2 regions of the Streptomyces sp. NBC_00457 genome follow, and region 1 is predicted to be linked to the other one. Evidence: predicted binding sites of a transcription regulator. Region 1 holds the regulator's gene; the other holds the start of a gene.
What was found. The regulator HspR, encoded in region 1, represses chaperone genes until heat shock. The targets are predictions, from matches to a motif close to TTGAGNNNNNNNNNCTCAA.

Region 1 (11,281 bases):
TCACCCCCGGTCCCAGCAACGCCGCCTACTTCGAGCACGCCCTGCTCGCCCGGCTGATGGGGGTTCAGCTGGTCGAGGGGCACGACCTGGTCTGCCGGAACAACCGGATCTGGATGCGGACCACGCGTGGCGAGGTGCCCGTCCATGTCGTATACCGGCGGCTCGACGACGACTTCCTCGATCCGCTGCACTTCCGGCCCGATTCGGTGATCGGCTGCCCCGGCATCCTGAGCGCCGCCACGGCAGGCAATGTCACACTCGCGAACGCCGTGGGGAATGGGATTGCGGATGACAAGCTGCTCTACACCTACGTCCCTGATCTGATCCGCTACTACCTCTCCGAGGAACCGATTCTCCCCAATGTCGAGTCCTACCGGCCCGACGAGCCCGGCCAGTTGGAGGCCGTCCTCGATCAGATCGACCAGCTGGTCGTGAAGCCGGTCGACGGCGCGGGCGGGATGGGCATCGTCATCGGGCCGAAGGCCGACGCCGAGACCCTGGAGCGGACCCGGCAGGCCGTCGCCGCCGACCCCCGCGGCTGGATCGCGCAGCGGCCGGTCGCCCTGTCCACCTCCCCCACCCTCGCGGGCGAGCGGATGGCGCCGCGCCACATCGACCTCCGCCCCTTCGCCGTCAACGACGGCAACGACATCTGGGTGCTCCCCGGCGGCCTCACCCGGGTCGCCCTCCAGGAGGGCAACCTGATCGTCAACTCCAGCCAGGGCGGCGGCTCCAAGGACACCTGGGTGCTGGCCGAGGGCCCTGCCGAAGGGCCCGCCCCGGCGCCCGCCGGCGGCCTCCCGGAGGTCGCACCCCGCCAGCTCGGACCCGACGGCTCCCCCACCGTCGTACAGGAAGGGGCGCAGCAGTGAACGATGTGATCCTGTCCCGGATAGCCGAGGCGCTGACCTGGACCGGCCGCTATGTCGAGCGGGCGGACGCCACCGGGCGCATCCTCGACGCATATCTGCACCGCATGCTGGAGGACCCCTGGCGCGACGAGGACGCGGCCTGCCGGTCGCTGTACGCGATCCTCGGCGTCGACGCGGGCGACGAGCGCGTGGACATGCAGCAGGTCCTCGACCAGCTGGCGTTCGACGCCCACTCGACCTGCTCCATCGAGGGCGCGCTGGGCGCTGCCAGGCTGAACGCGCGCAGCGCGCGGGAGGCGGTCTCCTCCGAGATGTGGGAGTGCCTCAACGCGACCTGGCACGCGCTCGGCGAACAGCGGCGCGCGGCCCGCCGTACCGGCCCGTACGCCTATCTGGAGCTGGTCCGCAGCCGGGCCGCCCTCTTCTTCGGCCTCGCCGACTCCACCATGAGCCGGGACGACAGCTGGCGTTTCGTCGTGCTGGGCCGGAGCCTGGAGCGGGTGGACATGACGGTGCGGCTGCTGTCCGTGCGTGTGCTGGACGCCGCCCACGCCCCGGACTGGACGACGCTGCTGAGCGCGAGCGGCGCTGACGAGGCGTACGCGCGCGTGCACACCGGTTTCGGCGACAGCCCGCGGGTCGCCGAGTTCCTGCTCCTGGACCGGGCCTTCCCGCGCTCGGCGCTGCACGCGCTGACCACGGCCGAGGAGTGCCTGACGGCGCTGGGCCGCCCCCGCCAGGACCCGGCACGCCGCCCGATCGGCCGGATACGCACCCGCCTGGAGTATCTGGACTCCCATGCCCTGGAAGAGCAACTACCCCTGTTGCTGACCGACTTGCGGCAGTCCTGCATGGCCTCCGCCGAAGCGGTGGCGGAGCGGTTCTTCCCGTACCAGGGGCCCGTCGAGTGGGCCCAGGAAGGAGCGTGAGCATGACCCGCCGCCTCCGCATCAAGCACATCACCAAGGTCTCGTACGCCCAGCCGGCCGCCTCGTCCCACAACGAGGTCCGCATGACCCCGCTGACGCTGCCGGGACAGACCACCCTGGATGCCCGGGTCAGCATCGCCCCGGCGACGGCGACCTGGTCGTACTGGGACTACTGGGGCACCCAGGTGACCGGCTTCGACCTCATGGACCCGCACGCCGACGTCACGATCACGGCGTCGAGCCTCGTCGAGACGGCCCCGGCGGCCCCCCTGCCCGAGGCCCCCGACTGGACCGGGATAGCGGCGCGCACCGCCAACTCCCGCCTCCTCGAATTCGCGAACGCAACCAGTCGTACGACCGTCCCGGCGGAGCTGGTGGAGCGGGCGAGGGAGGTTTCCGCCGGCCTGGACCCGCACGGGACGGCGATCGCGGTGTCCGGGCTGGTCGCCGACCACGTCTCCTACATCCCCGGCGCCACCGGCGTGACCACCTCGGCCGCCGAGGCCTGGGAGCAGGGCGCTGGCGTCTGCCAGGACATCGCCCACGTCACCATCGCCCTCCTGCGCGCCCTCGGCCTGCCCACCCGCTACGTCTCCGGCTACCTCCACCCCGTACGCGAGGCCGAACTGCACCGTCCCGTGGAGGGACAGAGCCACGCCTGGGTCGAGTACTGGGCAGGCGACTGGTGCGGCTACGACCCCACGAACCGCACCAGGCCCGACGAGTCCCACGTGGTCGTGGGCCGGGGCCGCGACTACGACGACGTGACGCCGCACAAGGGCATCTACCGGGGTGTGGCGGGCGGGCCGCCGGAGGTGACGGTGGAGTTCACCAGGGTGGGATGAGCCGGCGGGTCCGCCAAGGGGAGGGCCGGGTGTTCCGGCCCTCCGCCCGGGATCACCCCAGGTTGAGCTCGTCGCACGCGCTCTTGAGCTTGCTCGTGCAGATGTCCGACAGCTGGTAGATGTCGTCGGCGATGATCGTGTCCTTGATGTTCTTCTTCGTCAGGGCGACGACAGGGACGAGCTGAGCGGGGATGTCCTTGTTCGTCGGGCTGTCGACCTTGTCACGGGTGAGGGCGTCGAACTGGATGTCCCTGCCCTGGATCTTGGCGACTGCCATCTCGGCCGCGGCCTCGGCCTCCTGCGGGTACGACTTGTAGACGCTCATGTACTGCTCGCCGCTGATGATCCGCTGCACGGCGCCCAGTTCGGCGTCCTGCCCGGTGATCGGCGGCATGTCGGTGACGCCCGCGGCCTTCAGGGCGTCGACGATGCCGCCGGCCATGCCGTCGTTGGCGGAGTAGACACCGGCGATGTTGTCCACGCCGATCTTGGCGATGGCCTGCTCCATGTTGGCCTCGGCGTTCTTCGGATCCCAGTCCTTGGTGTCGAAGGACTCCTCGATGTCCACCTTGCCGGTCAGCTCGTCGAGCGCGCCCGCCTTGAACTGCTTGGCGTTCGGGTCGGTGGGCGAGCCGTTCATCATGACGATCTTCTTCGAGACGTCCTCGCCGTTGCCCAGCGCCTCGACGAGGGTGCGGCCCTGGACCTCGCCGACCAGCGAGTTGTCGAAGGAGATGTACGCGTCGATCGGGCCCTCGGCCAGCCGGTCGTAGGCGATGACCGGGATACCGGCATCCTTGGCCTTCTTCACACCGTCCGCGATGGCGTGCGAGTCGACCGCGTCCAGCAGGATCACATCGACCCCGTCGTCGATCATCTTCTGCAGCTGGTCCGCCTGCTTGGCGGCGCTCGCGTCGGCGTTGTCGTAGTCGACCTTGCCCTGCTTCCGGGTGAGGGACTCGACCTTCTTCTTGATGATCGGGTAGTCGAAGTTCTCGTAGCGGGAGTTCGCCCGCTCGGGCAGCAGCAGCCCCACGGTGATGTCGTTGCCCTTGGTCGGGCTCGCGTCACTGGCCTCGCCTGATGCGTTGAGCACGCCGCAGGAGGCGAGCGACAGGGTCATCGTGGACGCGGCCAGAGCTATGGCGGTACGACGCATGAAGGGGCTCACTTCTGGTGTCTTCCGGACGTGGGCGCAGCATTGCGACCCAGGTGACTGAAAAGCCAACGCGCCCGCGCCCGCCCGCGTCAAGCGGAACTACTTAACGAGATGACAACATCACCCTCCGTTTGACCTGTGAAGAACCGAAAGATTCGCCTCCAAACCCCCTTTACGGACCCTCCATTCGACGCACCCCGAGCAGTGATCGAGATCCGTACAACCAACGCCATACCTCGCGAGTCGTGATCAGGGCAGCTCTTTTCCGTCGCTCTGATCCCGACCCGAGGACCGAATGAACTCAGCCAGACGCACGACGACCGCGACCGCCGTCGCGCTCGCCACCGCCGGCGGCCTGCTCTCCACCATCGCCACCACCCCCGCCTCCGCCGCCGTCAGCTGCACTTCCCCCGTCTTCAAACGGCAGTTCTTCGCAAACACCACCTTTTCGGGCACTCCGAAGAAGACGGACTGCGACACCACCATCGACCAGAAGTGGTCCGGCGCCCCCACCTCGGGCCTGCCGAGCAACAACTTCGGCGTCCGCTGGACGGTGACCAGAGACTTCGGCTCCGGCGGCCCGTTCGCCCTCAACGCCTCCGCCCTGGACGGCATCCGCGTGTACGTCGACGGCGTCCGCAAGATCGACCTGTGGAAGAACACCTCCACGACCGTCTCCAAGGCCGTCAACCTCACCATCCCGTCCGGCAAGCACAGCATCCGCGTCGACTACGTCAACTGGACCGGCAGCGCGAGCGTCAAGTTCGCCTACACACCCCGCACGTCCGCGACCGTCGACAAGGTCAAGCCCCTCACCCCGACCGGCACTTCGCTGTCGTACGACCAGGCCACCGGCAAGGCCAAGCTCACCTGGGCCAAGAACAAGGAGATGGACCTCGCCGGATACCGGGTCTACCGGCGCCTGAAGGGGAGTTCGTACCCGGGCACGCCGCTCGCGACGACCACTTCGACGTCGTACACGAACTCCCCGCCCCCGACCGGTGACACCTACTACTACGAGGTCCGCGCGGTCGACAAGGCGGGCAACGTCTCGACGGGCACCGCCGACCAGCCGGTCACCACCGTCGACAGCACGGCCCCCGGCGCGCCGAAGAGTCTCGTGGCGAAGTCGACCAAGGCGGCCAACTCTCTTTCCTGGCAGGCTGTTTCCGGCGCCACCTCGTACGAGGTGTACCGCGCGTCGAACGCCGATGGCCCCTTCACCCGCATCGCGGTGACCGGTTCGGCGGCGTACGACGACAAGGACGCGACGGCCGACGTGCCCTTCGCCTACAAGGTGCGGGCGCTGGACGCGGCCGGGAACATCTCGGTGTTCTCCGCTGTCGTGTGGGCGACCCGGGACACGGTGGCGCCGGCGGTGCCGCAGGGGGTCGACGTCGTCGCGGAGGACGAGGACGGAGTGACGCTCACCTGGCAGAGCATCGGCAGCGACGCCGCCGCCTACCGCGTCTACCGATCCACGTCGTCCCAGTCCTACGGCACGCTTGTCGGCACGACGCAGACGGTCACCTACCGGGACACCACCGGCGTGGCGGGGGAAACGTACATCTACGTGGTGACGGCCGTGGACGCGGCCGGCAACGAGTCCCACGCCGGGGCCCGCGTCCCCGGCACCAGGACGGTCGGTCCGAGCAGCGCGCCCGGGGCTCCGGGCCTCAGCATCCTCGCGGACGCCGGCAGCGACCGGATCAGCCTGGTCTGGAACCAGAGCGGCGCGGTTCCCGTGTCCGGCTACACGGTGTACCGCTCCCGCACGACGCCGGTGGACACGACCAACGCCTCGAACGTGTACGCCACGACCACCGCCAGGTCGTACGAGATGACGGCGACCGCCGACGATCGGACCTACTACTACGCGGTGGTCGCCACCTCGACATACGGCATCCGCTCGGCCCCCTCGAACTCCGTGCTGCCTCCCGCGGGCGGGGGCCAGGTCGAGACCCGGCCGCCCGGGCCCACCGAGGTGTACGAGGTCGTGCCAGGCGACGGACAAGTCCGGCTGACCTGGGCCATCGTGGCGTCCCCCAATGGCCAGTCCCCGGTCACCGGCTACCGCGTGTACCGCTCGACCAGCCCCGGCGTCACCAAGGAGAACGCCGAGGCGACCTACGACACCGCCGACCACCGCCACACCGACACCGGACTGACCAACGGCACGACGTACTACTACGCCGTCGCCACGCTCAACCAGGCCGGCCTGGAGTCCGCGCTGTCTCCCGAGGTCTCTGCCACACCCGGAACCTGAACTCCCCGAAGGACCCGATGAACCACGCCAGACGCACGACGGCGGTCACCGCGACCGCCGTCGTGCTCACCACCGCGGGCGGCCTCCTCGCCGCGACCGCGGCCCCGGCCACTGCGGCCGTGAGCTGCACTTCCCCCGTCTTCAAGCGCCAGTTCTTCGCGAACACCACGTTCTCCGGCACGGCGAAGAAGACCGACTGTGACCCGGCGATCGACCAGAACTGGGGCACGGGCGCCCCCGCCACCGGCCTGCCGAGCAACAACTTCGGCGTCCGCTGGACGGTGACGAGGGACTTCGGCTCCGGCGGCCCGTTCGCCCTCAACGCCTCCGCCCTGGACGGCATCCGCGTGTACGTCGACGGCGTCCGCAAGATCGACCTGTGGAAGAACGTGTCGTCGACGGTCACCAAGGCCGTCAACCTCACGATCCCGTCCGGCAAGCACAGCATCCGCGTCGACTACGTCAACTGGACCGGCAGCGCGAGCGTCAAGTTCGCCTACACGCCCCGCACGTCCGCGACCGTCGACAAGGTCAAGCCCCTCACCCCGACCGGCACTTCGCTGTCGTACGACCAGGCCACCGGCAAGGCCAAGCTCACCTGGGCCAAGAACAAGGAGATGGACCTCGCCGGATACCGCGTCTACCGCCGCCTCAAGGGTGCGTCGTTCGGCAGCACTCCGCTGAAGACGACCACGTCGACGTCGTACACCGACAGCACCCTTCCGGTGACCGGTGACACGTACTACTACGAGGTCCGCGCCTACGACAAGGCGGGCAACGAGTCGGCCGGTACGGCGGACAAGGCCGTCGTCACCGCCGACCGCACGGCCCCCGGCGCGCCCACCGACCTGGCGGAAACCTCCGTGGCGGACGGACTCCGGCTCGACTGGACCGCGGTCACCGGAGCGGCGTCGTACCGCGTGTACCGGGCGCCGATCTGGAGCACCTCGTACGTCAAGGTCGGGGACGCGAACGAGGCCTCGTACCGGGACACTTCGGCGGTCGAGGGAAGCTCCTACACCTACCGGGTGACCGCCCTGGACGCGGCGGGCAACGAGTCCGTCCGCTCCGCCGCCGTCGAGGCGACCCGCTATGACCGGACCCCGCCGCCCGCGGTGACCGGGCTGACGGTCACACCGACCGGGTACGGCTTCACGCTGAGCTGGGACCCCAACCCGGCGCCCGACCTCGGGCGGTACCTCGTCTACCGGGGTGAACTCGTGGGCGACGAGGAGGAGAAGGTCTGCTCCGTGCACGAGGTGGAGTGGCTGTTCGCCGACACCACGTCGTACGAGTACGCGACCCTGCCGGACGGCGAGGAGGCGTGCTTCTTCGTGGACGCGTACGACGACAACTGGCTCTCCAGCTGGAAGTGGACCGGCGAGGCCGACATCGTGGTGGAGACGGAACTCGACGTCACGCCGAGTGTGGCGACGCCGGAGGGCTCCCCGCTGGAACTGGAAGCGGTGGCACCGGAGGGCGACGGGGGCAACTCCCTGACCTGGACCGGGCTCGGCGCATCCGCCCCCGAGGCGGCCGGCGGCTACCGCGTCCACCGCTGGAACCCGGCCACGTCGGCATACGAGAAGATCGCCGACCTCGGCAACAGCGACACGTCCTTCATCGACACGGGCGCGAAGCGCGGCACGACGTCCTTCTACTGGGTGACGGCCGTCGCCGCCGACGGCACGGAGACCGCCCCCGCGGGGGCTTACGCGATCACCACGCCGACCGCCTGAGACACGACCCCGCCTCACAGCAAAGGGGCCCGCATACCGACAGTGCGGTCGGCATGCGGGCCCCTCGAGCGTGTTGAGCCCGCCTACTGCTCGGACGACCGCTTCGGCCGCCACACCACCAGCGCACTGGTCTGCTGCACTTCCTGGTACGGCACCAGATCGCGGCGGTACGACGCGTGCACCGCCGCCTCGCGCTGCTGCATCGCCGCCGCGGCGCCGTCCAGGGCCGCCTGGAGTTCCGCGACGCGGGACTGCAGGGCGGCGACCTGGTTCTCCAGTTCGATGATGCGCTTGATGCCGGCGAGGTTGATGCCCTCGTCCTGTGACAACTGCTGCACGGTGCGGAGCAGTTCGATGTCGCGCGCCGAGTAGCGGCGGCCCCGGCCGGCGGTGCGGTCCGGGGAGACCAGGCCCAGGCGGTCGTACTGACGCAGCGTCTGCGGGTGCAGGCCGGACAGCTGGGCCGCCACCGAGATGACGTAGACCGGGGTCTCCTCGGTCAGTTCATACGGGTTGCGTCGACGGCCGTCCATCTCCATCAAGCTCCCTTCGCGGCCTGGAACAGCTCCGCCCGCGGATCCTCACCCGCGGTCGCCTCGCGGTACGCCTCTAGCGCGTCACGAGCCTTCCCCGTCAGGTCCTTCGGAACACTCACCTCCACGGTGACCAACAGGTCACCGCGAGTGCCGTCCTTGCGGACCGCGCCCTTGCCCCGCGCCCGCATGGTGCGGCCGTTGGGCGTGCCCGGCGGCAGCTTCAGGGTGACGGGAGGGCCGCCCAGCGTCGGGACCCGGACTTCTCCGCCCAGTGCCGCCTCGGTGAACGTCACCGGGACGGTGACGGTGAGGTTGTCGTCCTTGCGGCCGAAGACCGGGTGGGCGTCGACATGGACGACCACGTACAAGTCGCCTGCCGGGCCGCCCCGTTCACCGGGTGCGCCCTTGCCGCGCAGGCGGATGCGCTGGCCGTCCGACACCCCGGCCGGGATACGGACCTGCATGGTGCGCGACGACTTGGCGCGGCCGCTGCCCTTGCAGACCTCGCAGGGGTTCTCCGCGATCAGGCCGCGGCCCTTGCAGTCCGGGCAGGGGTCCGTGAGGGAGAAACCTCCGCCGGAGCCCCTTGCCACCTGGCCGGTGCCCACACAGGTCGGGCAGACGCGCGGGTTGCCGTTCGCGTCACCCGTGCCCGAGCAGGCCTTGCAGGGTGACTGCGAGGACATCCGCAGCGGGACCGTCGCGCCCTCGATCGCCTCGGTGAAGCTGAGGGTGACCTCGGACTCGATGTCCTGGCCGCGTCGCGGCTGGGTGCGCGTGGTGGCGCCGCCCCGGTTGAACAGGCCCCCGAAGACATCACCGATGCCGCCGCCGAAGCTTCCGGAACCCCCGCCCTGGGGGGCGCCTCCGAAGAGGTCGCCCAGGTCGAAGTTGAAGTTGCCGCCGCCCGCGCCCGGCCCCGGGCGGAATCCGCCGTTGCCGAAGAGGGTGCGTGCCTCGTCGTATTCCTTGCGCTTCTTGGGGTCGCCGAGGATGTCGTTCGCCTCGGAGATCTCCTTGAAGCGCTCCTCGGCCTTGGCGTTGCCCTTGTTGGCGTCCGGGTGGTACTCGCGGGCGAGCTTCCGGTACGCCTTCTTGATCTCGGCCTCGGTGGCGTCCTTGGGGACGCCGAGGACCTTGTAGTAGTCCTTCTCGATGAAGTCCTTGGTGCTCATCCTCGACGTCCCTCCTCTCTCGTCGTCAGTTCAACGTCAGCCCTCGTCCGGGCCACCGTTCTCCTTGTCGTCGCCGGCCTCGGCCTCTTCGGCCTTGACGGTCTGGGCGCCCGGCTGCGGCTCGGCGACCGCCACCCGCGCGGGGCGGATGGTGCGCTCGCCGATGCGATACCCCGGCTGGAGGATCGCGACGCAGGTCGTCTCGGTGACGTCCGGCGCGTAGGAGTGCATCAGCGCCTCGTGGATCGTCGGGTCGAAGGGCTCGCCCTCCTTGCCGAACTGCTGCAGTCCCATCTTCGCCGCGACGGTCTCCAGCGACTCCCCGACGGACTTGAATCCGCCGACGAACTCGCCGTGGTCGCGGGCGCGGCCGATGTCGTCGAGCACGGGCAGGAGCTCGGTCAGGAGGTTCGCGATGGCGATCTCCTTGACCGCGATCCGGTCGCGCTCGACCCGGCGGCGGTAGTTCGCGAACTCGGCCTGGAGCCGCTGGAGGTCGGCCGTGCGCTCACCGAGCGCCGTACGCGCCTGGTCCAGCTGGGCCAGCAGGCCCGCTTCTGCGTTCACGTCCCCGGCCGGGGCCGCCCCCTCTTCGGGAGCGGCCTGCGGCTCGGCGTCGTCGGGGGTCGCGCCGGAGGGGACGTCGGGCTTCTCGTCGAAGCCCGGGGTCTCCTCGGTCACGCCGCACCGTCCTTGCGCTCGTCGTCCACGATCTCGGCGTCCACGACGTCGTCGTCCGCCTTGGCGCCGCCGGCGGTGGCACCCTCCGGGCCGCCCTCGGCCTGCGCGGCCTGGGCGTCGGCGTACATGGCCTGGCCGAGCTTCTGCGAGACGGCCGCGACCTTCTCGGTGGCCGTGCGGATGACGGCGGTGTCCTCGCCCTTGAGGGCTTCCTTCAGCTCCTCGACGGAGGCCTCGACCTCGGTCTTGATCTCGCCGGGGACCTTGTCCTCGTTGTCCTTGAGGAACTTCTCCGTCTGGTAGACGAGCTGCTCGCCCTGGTTGCGGGACTCGGCGGCCTCGCGGCGGGCGTGGTCCTCCTCCGCGTACTTCTCGGCCTCCTGGCGCATCCGGTCGACCTCGTCCTTCGGCAGCGAGGAGCCGCCGGTGACGGTCATCTTCTGCTCCTTGCCGGTGCCGAGGTCCTTGGCCGTGACGTGCATGATGCCGTTGGCGTCGATGTCGAAGGCGACCTCGATCTGCGGGACACCGCGCGGGGCCGGCGGCAGGCCCGTGAGCTCGAACATCCCGAGCTTCTTGTTGTACGCCGCGATCTCGCGCTCGCCCTGGTAGACCTGGATCTGCACCGACGGCTGGTTGTCCTCGGCCGTGGTGAAGATCTCGGAGCGCTTCGTCGGGATCGTGGTGTTGCGCTCGATCAGCTTGGTCATGATGCCGCCCTTGGTCTCGATACCCAGGGACAGCGGGGTCACGTCGAGGAGCAGGACGTCCTTGACCTCACCCTTGAGGACACCGGCCTGCAGGGCGGCGCCGATGGCGACGACCTCGTCCGGGTTGACACCCTTGTTGGCGTCCTTGCCGCCGGTCAGCTCGCGCACCAGCTCGGCGACGGCGGGCATACGGGTGGAGCCGCCGACGAGGACGACGTGGTCGATCTCGTTGATGGAGACGCCGGCGTCCTTCATCACGTTGAAGAACGGGGTCTTGCAGCGCTCCAGCAGGTCGGCCGTCAGCTGCTGGAACTGCGCCCGGGTGAGCTTCTCGTCCAGGTGCAGCGGGCCCTCGGCGGAGGCGGTGAT
Region 2 (11,281 bases), 2.9 Mb from region 1:
CGCCCGAACATGACACACTGCTCCCGAACTTCGGCACGTAGGGGAGGCGTGGCGTGAGCGAGCGGCGACCCGCGCCCACCGTCGGTCAGGTGGTCCTCGGCAAACGGCTGCAGGAGCTGCGCGAGGCGGCAGGGCTCAAGCGCGAGGAGGCCGCGAAGGTCCTGCGGGTGGCCCCCGCGACCGTGCGGCGCATGGAGATGGCCGATGTCGCGCTGAAGATCCCGTACGTCCAGCTGCTCCTTGACGCCTATGGCGTGTCCGAGGAGGAGGCTGCGGCGTTCGTCTCGCTCGCCGAGGAGGCCAACCAGCCGGGCTGGTGGCAGCGGTTCCACGATGTGCTGCCGGACTGGTTCAGCCTGTATGTGAGCCTGGAGGGCGCCGCCTGGATCATCCGCTCCTACGAGCCGCACTTCGTGCCCGGTCTGCTGCAGACGGAGGCGTATGCGCGGGCCGTGCTGGAGGCCGGGACGATCGGACAGACCGGTCCGGAGGCCATCGAGCGGCATGTGTCGCTGCGCATGGCCCGGCAGCAGCTCCTGGAGCGCGACGACCACCCCCACCTGTGGGTGATCATGGATGAAACGGTCCTGCTCCGTCCTGTGAGCGACGACGGCTCCGTCCTGCGCGAACAGATCGACAAGCTGCTGGAGTTCGCCGAGCGCGACCACGTCACCCTCCAGGTCGCCGAGTTCAGGGCGGGCCCGCACCCGGGGACGTACGCGCCGTTCACGCTGTTCCGGTTCGGCGAGCCCGAGCTTCCCGACATGGTCTTCACCGAGTATCTGACCGGCGCGCTGTATCTCGACTCCCGCACGGAGGTCTCCACGCACCTGGAGGTGCTGGACCACATGACGGCGCGTGCCGCGTCCGCCGAGCAGACCAAGAAGATCCTGCGGGACCACCGCGGCAACTGCTGAGCCACCCCGACCCGAAGTCGTAGGAGAAGACACCGCATGACCGGTTCCGAGGCCGAGTTCGCCCGCATCGACACCAGCCGTCCGCATCCCGCCCGGGTCTACGACTGGTGGCTGGGCGGCAAGGACAACTACCCGGTGGACGAGGAGCTGGCCCGCAGGATCCTGGCCGTCGACGGCACGGTGCTGCGCGGGGCGCGCGCCAACCGCCGCTTCATGCACCGGGCGACGCGGACGGTGGCGCAGGCGGGGATCCGCCAGTTCCTGGACATCGGCACGGGCATCCCCACCGAACCCAATCTGCACCAGGTGGCCCAGCAGGTCGCGCCGGAGTCGAAGGTGGTGTACGCCGACAACGACCCGATCGTCCTGCGGCACGCGGAGGCCCTGCTGCACGGCTCGGCCCAGGGCGCGACCGAGTACGTGCACGCCGACGTCCGTGACATCGACAGCCTGCTGAGCCGGGCCGGGGAGTCCCTGGACCTCGGTGCGCCGGTGGCGCTGTCGCTGGTCGCGCTGACGCACTACCTGGGCGACGACCCCGACGGCGACGACGTGTACGGACTGCTGCGGAAGTACGTCGCCGCGCTCGCCCCGGGCAGCTACCTGGTCCTGTCCCAGGTCACTCCCGACCTCAGCCCGGAGGCGATCGGGAAGGCGGCGGAGAACTTCCGGCGCAGCGGCACCCCGTTCTTCCCCCGTTCGCTCGCCGAGTTCTCGCGCTTCTTCGACGGCCTGGAGCTGCTGGGCCCCGGTGTGATCCCGGTGACGGGCTGGCGGCCGGAGCCGGAGGACGTGGCGGTCCAGGCCGAGGGCATCGTGCCGGTGTACGCGGGAGTCGCCCGTAAGGCCTGACCCGTACGGGCGCCGTGAACAGGTGCGCTCCCCTGCTCGCCCCTAGGTTTGATGGCGGGGCAAGCAAGGGAGCGCACGTGACCGACACGCAGATGCCGCCCGCCGAGCCGGCCGCGTTCCTGCTGCGCACCGGCCGGTTCTTCCGCTCCGGCACGCCCTCCCCCGACCTGCACGGCACCGCTCTGACCGGCGACCGGGAGGCGGACGCCGTCGAGCCCTGCGGCTGCCCGCGGGACGCCGCCTTCTCCCGGTCCGCCTACCCTCCCACCCGGGTGCGCTACCCGTACGTCCGCGGTGTGCTCCTGCGGATGTACCGGGAGGCGAAGGAACGCCTGCGGGACCCCGTCCTCGCCTGGGCCGACATCCAGCGGGACCCTGCGCGCCGCCGCCGCTACCAGCGGGCCCGCGGCACGGGCGGCCTGGTCCGCGCCGGCTGGGACGAGGCGGTCGAGATCGTCGCCGCCGCGCATGTCCACACCATCAAGGCGTACGGCCCCGACCGCATCGCCGGCTTCTCGCCCGTCCCGGCGATGTCGATGGTGTCGCACGCGGCGGGCGCCCGCTTCCACGCGCTGATCGGCGCCCCGATGCTGTCGTACGCGGACGTGCCTGTCGCCTCGCCGCAGGTCTTCGGCGACCGGACGGACGTACCGGAGTCGGGCGACTGGTGGGACGCCGCGTATCTGATGATGTGGGGCTCCGACGTCCCGGTGACCCGCACACCCGACGCGCACCGGATGGCGGAGGCCCGCTACCGCGGCCAGAAGGTCGTGGTCGTCGCCCCCGACGACGCGAACAACGCGGACCACGCGAGGTTCGCCGACGAGTGGCTGCATCCGCACCCCGGCACGGACGGCGCCCTCGCGCTCGCCATGGGCCACGTCATCCTCAGGGAGTTCTTCGTCGACCGCGAGACGCCGTTCTTCGCGGACTACGTACGGAAGTTCACCGACCTGCCCTTCCTGGTGACCCTGACCGAACGGGACGGCGCCTACGTCCCGGGGAAGTTCCTGCGCGCCACCGATCTGGGGCACAAGGGCGAGGGTGCGCAGTGGAAGACGGTCGTGCTGGACGCGGCGAGCGGACGGGCCGTCGTCCCGAACGGCTCGCTCGGCTTCCGCTGGACCGACTCGGACAAGGGCAACTGGAATCTCGAACTCGGCTCGATCGAACCGCAGTTGAGCCTGTACGGCCATCAGGCGGCCGGAGGCGTGGCGGTGCTGCTCCCGCGCTTCGACACCGAGGGCGGCGAGCACGGTCAGGGGCGGGGGGACGTCCTGCGGCGGGGAGTCCCGGCGACCCGGCTCGGCGGCGCCGAGGGCCCCCTGGTCACCACGGTCTTCGACCTGCTCCTCGCCCAGTACGGCATCTTCCGCCACGGCCTGCCCGGCCGCTGGCCCGCCTCCTACGAGGACGCCGGCACGCCCTGCACGCCCGCCTGGCAGGAGGCGCACACATCCGTTCCGGCGGCCAAGTGCGTGAAGATCGCCCGGGAGTTCGCGCGGACGGCCGAGCGGTCCAAGGGCCGCTGCATGATCCTGACGGGCGCGGGGACGAACCACTGGTTCCACTCCGAGACGATCCACCGCGCCTTCCTCGCCCTTCTCCAGCTCACCGGCTGCCAGGGCCGCAACGGCGGCGGCTGGGCACACTACGCGGGCCAGGAGAAGTGCTGTCCGGTGACCGGTTGGACGACGCCGGCCGCCGCCTCCGACTGGTCGGGTCCGGCGCGCCAGATGAGCGGCACCGCGTACTGGTTCCTCCACACCGACCAGTGGCGCTACGACCGGTTCACCGCCGACGTGCTCGCCTCGCCGCTGGGTGAGGGCCGGTTCGCGGGGATGACGGGCGCGGACTGCCTTGCCCTGTCGGTGCGTTCGGGGTGGATGCCGTCGTATCCGACCTTCGACCGCAATCCGCTGGAGCTGGGCGGGGCGTTCGGCGATCCGGTGTCGCGGGTGGTGGCCGAACTCCGCGCCGGGACCCTGAAGTTCGCGTGCGAGGACCCGGACGCGCCGGAGAACTGGCCGCGCGTGCTGACGCTGTGGCGGGCCGATCCGCTGGGCTCGTCGGCGACGGGTGCCGAGTACTTCACCAGGCATCTGCTGGGCACGCAGTCGTCGCTGAGCGCGCGGGAGGCCGAGCCCGGCGAGCGCCCGCGGGATGTGACCTGGCGGGACGAGGCGCCCGAGGGCAAGCTCGATCTGCTGCTGTCGCTGGACTTCCGGCAGACCTCGTCGACGCTGCTGTCGGACGTCGTCCTGCCCGCCGCGACCGACTTCGACACGTTCAAGGCGCTGGCAGAGAGGCTGAGCGAGCTGGCCGTCGGCCATCTCGGGGTGCGCAAGGACCTGGTCGCGTCGCCGCTCCAGCACGACACGCCGGGCGAGATCGCCCAGCCGGGAGGGGTGGTGAGGGACTGGAAGCGCGGGGAGTGCGACCCCGTGCCCGGGAGGACGATGCCCCACCTGACCGTGGTGGAGCGTGACTACACGGCGATCGGCGAGAAGTTCACCGCCCCGACCGAAGAGGTCGAGGATCTACGGCAGTTGAACGGCACGGCGTACGACGGCCGCCCCTCCCACCTCAAGCCCTGGCACACCATCACCGGGCGCCAGCACTTCTTCCTGGACCACGACTGGATCCATGAGCTGGGCGAGGCGCTCCCGGTGTACCGGCCTCCCCTGGACATGAACCGGCTCGTCGGCGAACCCCGCGTCGGGCCGGACGGCCAACGCGAGGTGACGGTCCGTTACCTCACCCCGCACGACAAGTGGTCCCTCCACTCCGAGTACCAGGACCACCTCTTCATGCTGGCGCTCTCCCATGGCGACCGGCACATCTGGATGTCTCCGCAGGACGCGGACGCGATCGGCGTCAAGGACGACGACTGGATCGAGACGGTCGACAGCGACGGCGTCGTCGTCGCCCGCGCCGTCGTCTCGCACCGCATCCCGCACGGCACCGTCTACACGCATCACGCGCAGGAACGCACAGTGGGCGTACCGAAGACGGAGCCGACCCGGCTGCTCCTCAAGCCGTCCCACCTGGTCGGCGGCTACGCCCAGCTCTCCTGGGCGTTCGACTGCCTGGGCCCCACGGGCGACCAGCGCGACGAGGTGACGGTGCTCCGCCGCCGCAGCCAGGGGGTCGAGTCCTGATGCGCCCCATGGCCCAGATCGCGATGGTGATGAACCTCGACAAGTGCATCGGCTGCCACACCTGCTCGGTGACCTGCAAACAGGCGTGGACCGACCGCCAGGGCATGGAGCACATCTGGTTCAACAACGTCGAGACCCGCCCCGGCCAGGGCTATCCGCGCCGCTACGAGGACCAGGAGACGTGGCAGGGCGGCTGGCGGCTGAACCGGCGCGGTGCGCTGAAGCTGAAGGCGGGCGGCCGTTTCAAGAGGCTCGCGGGCAGCATCTCCCAGCCGGTACTCCCGGAGATCAAGGACTACCACGAGCCCTGGACCTACGACTACGAGAACGATCCGATGGTCGAGCGGGTCCGCCAACAGGCCGCCGACAAGGTGCGTTTCGAGTTCGAGCAGACCTTCATGTTCTATCTGCCGCGCATCTGCGAGCACTGCCTCAACCCGTCCTGTGTGGCCGCCTGTCCGTCCGGCGCGATGTACAAGCGGGAGGAGGACGGCATCGTCCTCGTCGACCAGGACCGCTGCCGGGGCCGGCGGATGTGCGTGACGGGATGCCCGTACAAGAAGGTCTACTTCAACCACCGCACCGGCAAGGCCGAGAAGTGCACGCTGTGCTCTCCGCGCCTCGAGGTGGGGCTGCCGACGGTCTGCTCGGAGACGTGCGTGGGGCGGCTCCGCTATCTCGGGGTGGTGCTGTACGACGCGGACAGGGTGACGGCCGCGGCTTCCGTGCCCGACGAACAGGAGCTGTACGCGGCGCAGTTGGGCGTCTTCCTCGACCCGGAGGATCCCGGGGTGCGGCGGGCCTGTGCGGGGGCGGGGATCCCGTACGACTGGGTGGAGGCGGCCCGGCGGTCGCCCGTGCACGCGCTGATCAGCAGGTACCGGGTGGCGCTTCCGCTGCATCCCGAGTACCGCACCATGCCGATGGTCTGGTACATCCCGCCGCTGTCGCCGGTGGTCGAGGCGCTGACGGAGACCGGGCACGACGGCGAGGACGCGCGGAACCTGTTCGGCGCGATCGACACCCTGCGCATTCCGCTGGAGTATCTGGCGGAGCTCTTCACCGCGGGCGATGTCGCCCCGGTCCGGGCGTCGTTGGAGAAGCTCGCCGCGATGCGCTCCCACATGCGCGCCATCAACCTCGGCGAGGAGCCCGATCCGTCGGTAGCGCGCGCCGTCGGCATGCGGGCCGACGAGATCGAGGAGATGTACCGGCTGCTGGCGATCGCCGAGTACGAGGACCGGTATGTGATCCCGACGGCGGGTGTCTCAGACGCGCGACGGCTGGAGGAGTCGGCGCTCCCGGGCGGGTGCAGCCTCGACCACGACGGCGGGCCCGGCATGGGCGGCGACGGGCCGTTCGGCCGGGACTCCGGGGGCCGTATCCATCTGCCGCTCGTGTCCGTGGAAAAGGAGGAGGAGACCTGATGCCCACGTTCGAGGTGCTCTACCAGGCGGCGGCGCTCTGTCTCACCTACCCCGACGACGAGTTCCGCGCCCGGCTTCCGCTGCTGCGCGAAGCCGCCCCGCAGCTACGGGAGTTCACCGACCACGCCGCGGTGACCGACCCGCAGCAGCTGGCCGCGCACTACGTCCAGGTCTTCGACTTCGACAACCGCCACAGCCTGTACCTGAGCTGGTGGCACGACGGCGACACCCGGCGCCGGGGCATGTCCCTGGTCCGCTTCAAGGAGCTCTACCGCGCCCACGGCCTGGAGTTCACCGGCGAGGAACTGCCGGACTTCCTGCCCGCGGTCCTGGAGTTCGCCTCCCGCACCGGCAACACCGACCTCCTCACCGACCACCGCACCGCCCTGCAACAACTCCGTTCCCACCTCACCGACTTCGGCACCCCGTACGCCTGCGTCCTGGACGCGGTGTGCGCGACGCTGGACTGACGCGCCCCGAAGGGGCGCGGGGCTGTGTCAATTTGCGGCTCCGCCGCGTGGGCGCGACCAGCCACAACGGCGCCGCAGCCGACCGACGGCCTTCCGCGGAACGCTTACGCCGCGCCACCCTTCTGGTCGTCCCGCTCGTCGTCGACGATCTCCGCGTCCACCACCCCCTCCTCGTCCTGCGGCGAGCCCTGCTGACCGGCGTCCTCCGTCGGTGTCTGCTGGGCCTGGGCGTACATCGCCTGGCCCATCTTCTGGCTGACGGAGGCGAGTTTCTCGACGCCGGTGCGCAGTTCGCTGGTCTCGGCGTCGCGCTCCAGGAGTTCCTTGAGTTCGGTGATCGCGGACTCGACCTCCGACTTCGTGTCGGCGGGGACCTTGTCCTCGTTCTCCCGCAGGAACTTCTCGGTCTGGTAGACGAGTTGCTCGGCCTGGTTGCGGGTCTCCGCGGCCTCACGGCGGTTGCGGTCCTCCTCCGCGTACTGCTCGGCCTCCCGCATCATGCGGTCGATGTCGTCCTTGGGGAGGGCCGAGCCGCCGGTGACGGTCATCTTCTGCTCGCGGCCGGTGGCGAGGTCCTTGGCGGAGACGTGCATGATGCCGTTGGCGTCGATGTCGAACGCGACCTCGATCTGCGGCACCCCGCGCGGGGCGGGCGGCAGTCCGGTGAGGTCGAAGACGCCGAGCTTCTTGTTGTAGGCGGCGATCTCGCGTTCGCCCTGGTAGACCTGGATGCCGACCGAGGGCTGGTTGTCGGTGGCGGTGGTGAAGATCTCCGAACGCCGGGTCGGGATCGTGGTGTTGCGCTCGATGAGCTTGGTCATGATGCCGCCCTTGGTCTCGATGCCCAGGGACAGCGGGGTGACGTCGAGCAGCAGGACGTCCTTGACGTCACCGCGGATGACACCGGCCTGGAGGGCGGCGCCGACCGCGACGACCTCGTCCGGGTTGACGCCCTTGTGCGGGTCCTTGCCGGTGAGTTCCTTGACGAGTTCGGTGACCGCGGGCATCCGGGTCGAGCCGCCGACGAGGATCACATGGTCGACCGCGGAGAGCTTGATGCCGGCGTCCTTGACCGCCTGGTGGAAGGGGGTCTTGCAGCGGTCGAGGAGATCGGCGGTCAGCTCCTGGAACTGGGCGCGGGTCAGCTTCTCGTCGAGGTGGAGCGGCCCCTCGGCGGAGGCGGTGATGTAGGGGAGGTTGATCGTGGTCTCGGTGGACGACGACAGCTCGATCTTGGCCTTCTCGGCGCCCTCGCGCAGCCGTTGCAGCGCCATCTTGTCGTTGCCGAGGTCGATGCCGTACGACCCCTTGAACCGCTTGACCAGGTATTCCACGACCCGCTGGTCCCAGTCGTCGCCGCCGAGGTGCGTGTCGCCGTTGGTGGCCTTGACCTCGATGACGCCGTCGCCGATCTCCAGTAGCGACACGTCGAAGGTGCCGCCGCCGAGGTCGAAGACCAGCACGGTCTGCTCCTCGCCGCGGTCGAGGCCGTAGGCGAGCGCGGCGGCCGTCGGCTCGTTGATGATCCGCAGCACCTTCAGGCCCGCGATCTCCCCGGCCTCCTTGGTCGCCTGCCGCTGGGCGTCGTCGAAGTACGCCGGTACGGTGATCACCGCGTCGGTGACGTCCTCGCCGAGGTAGGACTCCGCGTCCCGCTTCAGCTTCTGCAGGACACGGGCGGACAGCTCCTGGGCCCGGTAGCGGGTGCCGTCGATGTCGCCCTGGTCCGGGAACCGCCAGCTCCCGTCGCCCATGTGCCGCTTCACGGAGCGAGCGGTGCGCTCCACGTTCGTCACGGCCTGCCGTTTGGCCACCTCACCGACGAGCACCTCGCCGTTCTTCGCGAAGGCCACGACCGACGGTGTGGTCCTGGCCCCCTCCGCGTTGGCGACGACGCTGGGTTCGCCGCCCTCCAGGACGGCGACCACCGAGTTCGTGGTCCCGAGATCGATTCCGACCGCACGTGCCATCGCTGTCCCCTTCCGCCAGGGCCGCTCCCGAACTCCAGCACAAAACTTGAGTGCGCTGTTGTCAATGGGACGGGTACCCAGAGAGGCACCGGGTCATTTCCAGAGAGGGGCACAGCAACGCCGCCATGGGGCGCGGGGAACTGCGCGACCAGCCACGACGCAGCCGCAGCCGCAGCCGACAACGAACCGTCCCCGCCCCCAGGCGACCGTCAGGCGAGCTTGGCCGACAGCGTGATCGTCGTCCCCGTGAGCGCCTGACTCACCGGGCACCCCACCTTCGCCTCCTCCGCCGTGGCGACGAACGTGTCGTTGTCGATCCCCGGAACCGTGCCCTCGACGGTGAGGTGGATCCCGGTGATCCCCTCACCCGGCTGGAAGGACACATCCGCCGAGGTGACGAGCTTGGTCGGCGGCGTACCGGCCTTGGCGAGCATGTTCGAGAAGGCCATGGAGAAGCAGCTGGAGTGGGCGGCGGCGATCAGCTCCTCGGGGCTGGTCTTGCCGTTCGCGTCCTGGGCGCGCGAAGCCCACGTGACCGGCTGCTCGCCGATGGCCCCGGAGGAGTCGAAGGTGACGACGCCGTTGCCCTCGAGAAGGTTGCCTTCCCAGACCGTGTGTGCGGAGCGCGTGGTTGCCACGGTTCTTCCTTTCGCATGGGGTCCCGTTGCGGGGTTCCGTGGCCCCATCCGATCACATTCCGGCTCACCGCACGCGAAACACCGGCCCACGTGCGGTGAACGGCAGTCGGGCGCCCTGGGGAATCAGATAGGCGTGCTCACGCCGGACCCGGAGCGTGTCGCAGTCGCCGTCCGTGATCACCAGCATGGGGGCGCCCGGCGGGAAGTCGTCCGCCCGGTGCAGCAGGTCGATCCCGGGCTGGAGGACCGTACCGCCGCGGCCGCGCACCCGCACGCGTCCGGCGATCTCGGTGACCGGCAGGAACCCGGCGTCGTGCGGGGCCGCGTCGCAGAAGACGACGCGTGCGGCCGGTACGTCGCGGGCCTCGGCGTACGAGGCGATGGCACCGAGCGCCTTGCCGAGCAGCGTGCGGTCCATGGAGCCGGAGGTGTCCAGGACGACGCCGAAGGTGCAGCGGGCGATCTCCTCGGGCGGGAAGTAGCGGCCCGCGCGCGGGATGTCGGGGGTGGAGGACTGGCGGCGCGAGGGGCGGGCGTACGACCGTACCGGCTCCGGACGGGGCACGAACTCGTCGAACCAGCGGGCCAGTTGGGCGTCCCAAGGCAGCGGCGGATGGCTCAGTGCGCGGATTTCCTCGACCAGGCCGCCGGGCAGGAAGCCGCGCTCCTGCTGCTGGTGCAGGTCGAGACCCTGGCACAGGCCCCGGCGGTAGAACTCGTCCAGGTCGACATAGTCGCGCGGGCTGCCGAGCGGTCCGCCGAGGATGTCGCCCACGCCCTTGCCGCGCAGGGTGGACAGACGGCGCATCCGGCGCAGGTCGCCGGCGATACGGTCGTAGACCTCCTCGGCGGAGAGGCCCCCCAGGCCGGGGTCGTGGAGCAGTCCGTCGGGCATGGTGCCGATCTGCATCTCGGTCAGCCAGCCGTTGATGACGTAGTCGCAGGCGACGTTGAACAGATACGGGTCGCGGGGGCCGCAGCGGTCGCCGTGGCGCAGGGCGGCGTGCAGCATCTCGTGGGCGAGGACGAACCGCCATTCCTCGTCGTCGAGTTCGCGCAGGGGATTGATGTAGATCTCGGCCGCCTCCGCGTCGACGGCGGCGACGGAGATGCCGTGGGCGCGGGCGAGTTCGGCGTCGGCGACCAGGGTGACGCCGGCCGCGATGCCGCCGAGCAGCGGGTAGGAGGAGACGAACCAGCTCAGGGCACGCTCCCAGGGCTGGAGCCGCGTGGGGCCGCCGCGCATCGAGTCGCGGCGGCCGCCGGCCACGTCCATGGCGGTGGCCACGGTGCGGGTGAGGGCGTGCGCGAAGTCCAGCTGCCAGTTCTTCGGGGTGCCGCCCATCCAGGTGTCCCACGGCACCAGGAGCTGGTCCGGGTCGCCACCGGCCGTGCCGCAGTGCTCGTACGCGCCCGGGATGCCGTCGCGGCGCCAGCGGGCGGCGAGCTGCTCCTCGTCGCCGTCGGGGTAGCCGGGCGGCAGGGCGTCGGGGGTCCGGCCGATGGAGAAGCCGAGCAGGAAGCGGTTGACGACGGCGCAGCGAGCGGCGAGGTCGTACCGGTCGGGCTGGGTACGGCGGCCCTCCTTCGCCGGGACGTGGCCGAAGCCGAGGTGGATGATGCCGTGGGCGATCGCCCAGGCCCAGTCGGCGGGGTCGGCGCGGCGGGTGGGGTGGGCGTGCAGGATCCCGTCGGAGTCGACGCGGACGAGCCCGGAGGCGGGTGCGAGCGGGCAGTCCTCCTTGCGGCAGGTGCTGAACCCGACCGCGGCCAGCGCCCGGTTGGCCCGCACCAGCCGCATACCCTCCGCGAACGCCTCGGCCGCGAGGTCCTTCTTGGCCTGCTT

Region 2: the regulator HspR is predicted to act here: its motif matches at 8,844-8,862, upstream of dnaK (molecular chaperone DnaK).

The regions. Positions count from the first base shown of each region.
Region 1 is NZ_CP107905.1:5,171,395-5,182,675, forward strand. It holds gene OG828_RS23485 (circularly permuted type 2 ATP-grasp protein) at 1-872, shown strand, start outside; gene OG828_RS23490 (alpha-E domain-containing protein) at 869-1,801, shown strand; gene OG828_RS23495 (transglutaminase family protein) at 1,804-2,646, shown strand; gene OG828_RS23500 (sugar ABC transporter substrate-binding protein) at 2,699-3,805, opposite strand; gene OG828_RS23505 (fibronectin type III domain-containing protein) at 4,101-6,071, shown strand; gene OG828_RS23510 (fibronectin type III domain-containing protein) at 6,089-7,810, shown strand; gene OG828_RS23515 (heat shock protein transcriptional repressor HspR) at 7,894-8,343, opposite strand; gene dnaJ (molecular chaperone DnaJ) at 8,349-9,521, opposite strand; gene grpE (nucleotide exchange factor GrpE) at 9,558-10,202, opposite strand; gene dnaK (molecular chaperone DnaK) at 10,199-11,281, opposite strand, start outside.
Region 2 is NZ_CP107905.1:2,248,302-2,259,582, forward strand. It holds gene OG828_RS10275 (helix-turn-helix domain-containing protein) at 54-917, shown strand; gene OG828_RS10280 (SAM-dependent methyltransferase) at 954-1,769, shown strand; gene OG828_RS10285 (molybdopterin-dependent oxidoreductase) at 1,847-4,930, shown strand; gene OG828_RS10290 (nitrate reductase subunit beta) at 4,930-6,357, shown strand; gene narJ (nitrate reductase molybdenum cofactor assembly chaperone) at 6,357-6,827, shown strand; gene dnaK (molecular chaperone DnaK) at 6,932-8,797, opposite strand; gene OG828_RS10305 (OsmC family protein) at 9,007-9,435, opposite strand; gene OG828_RS10310 (vWA domain-containing protein) at 9,500-11,281, opposite strand, start outside.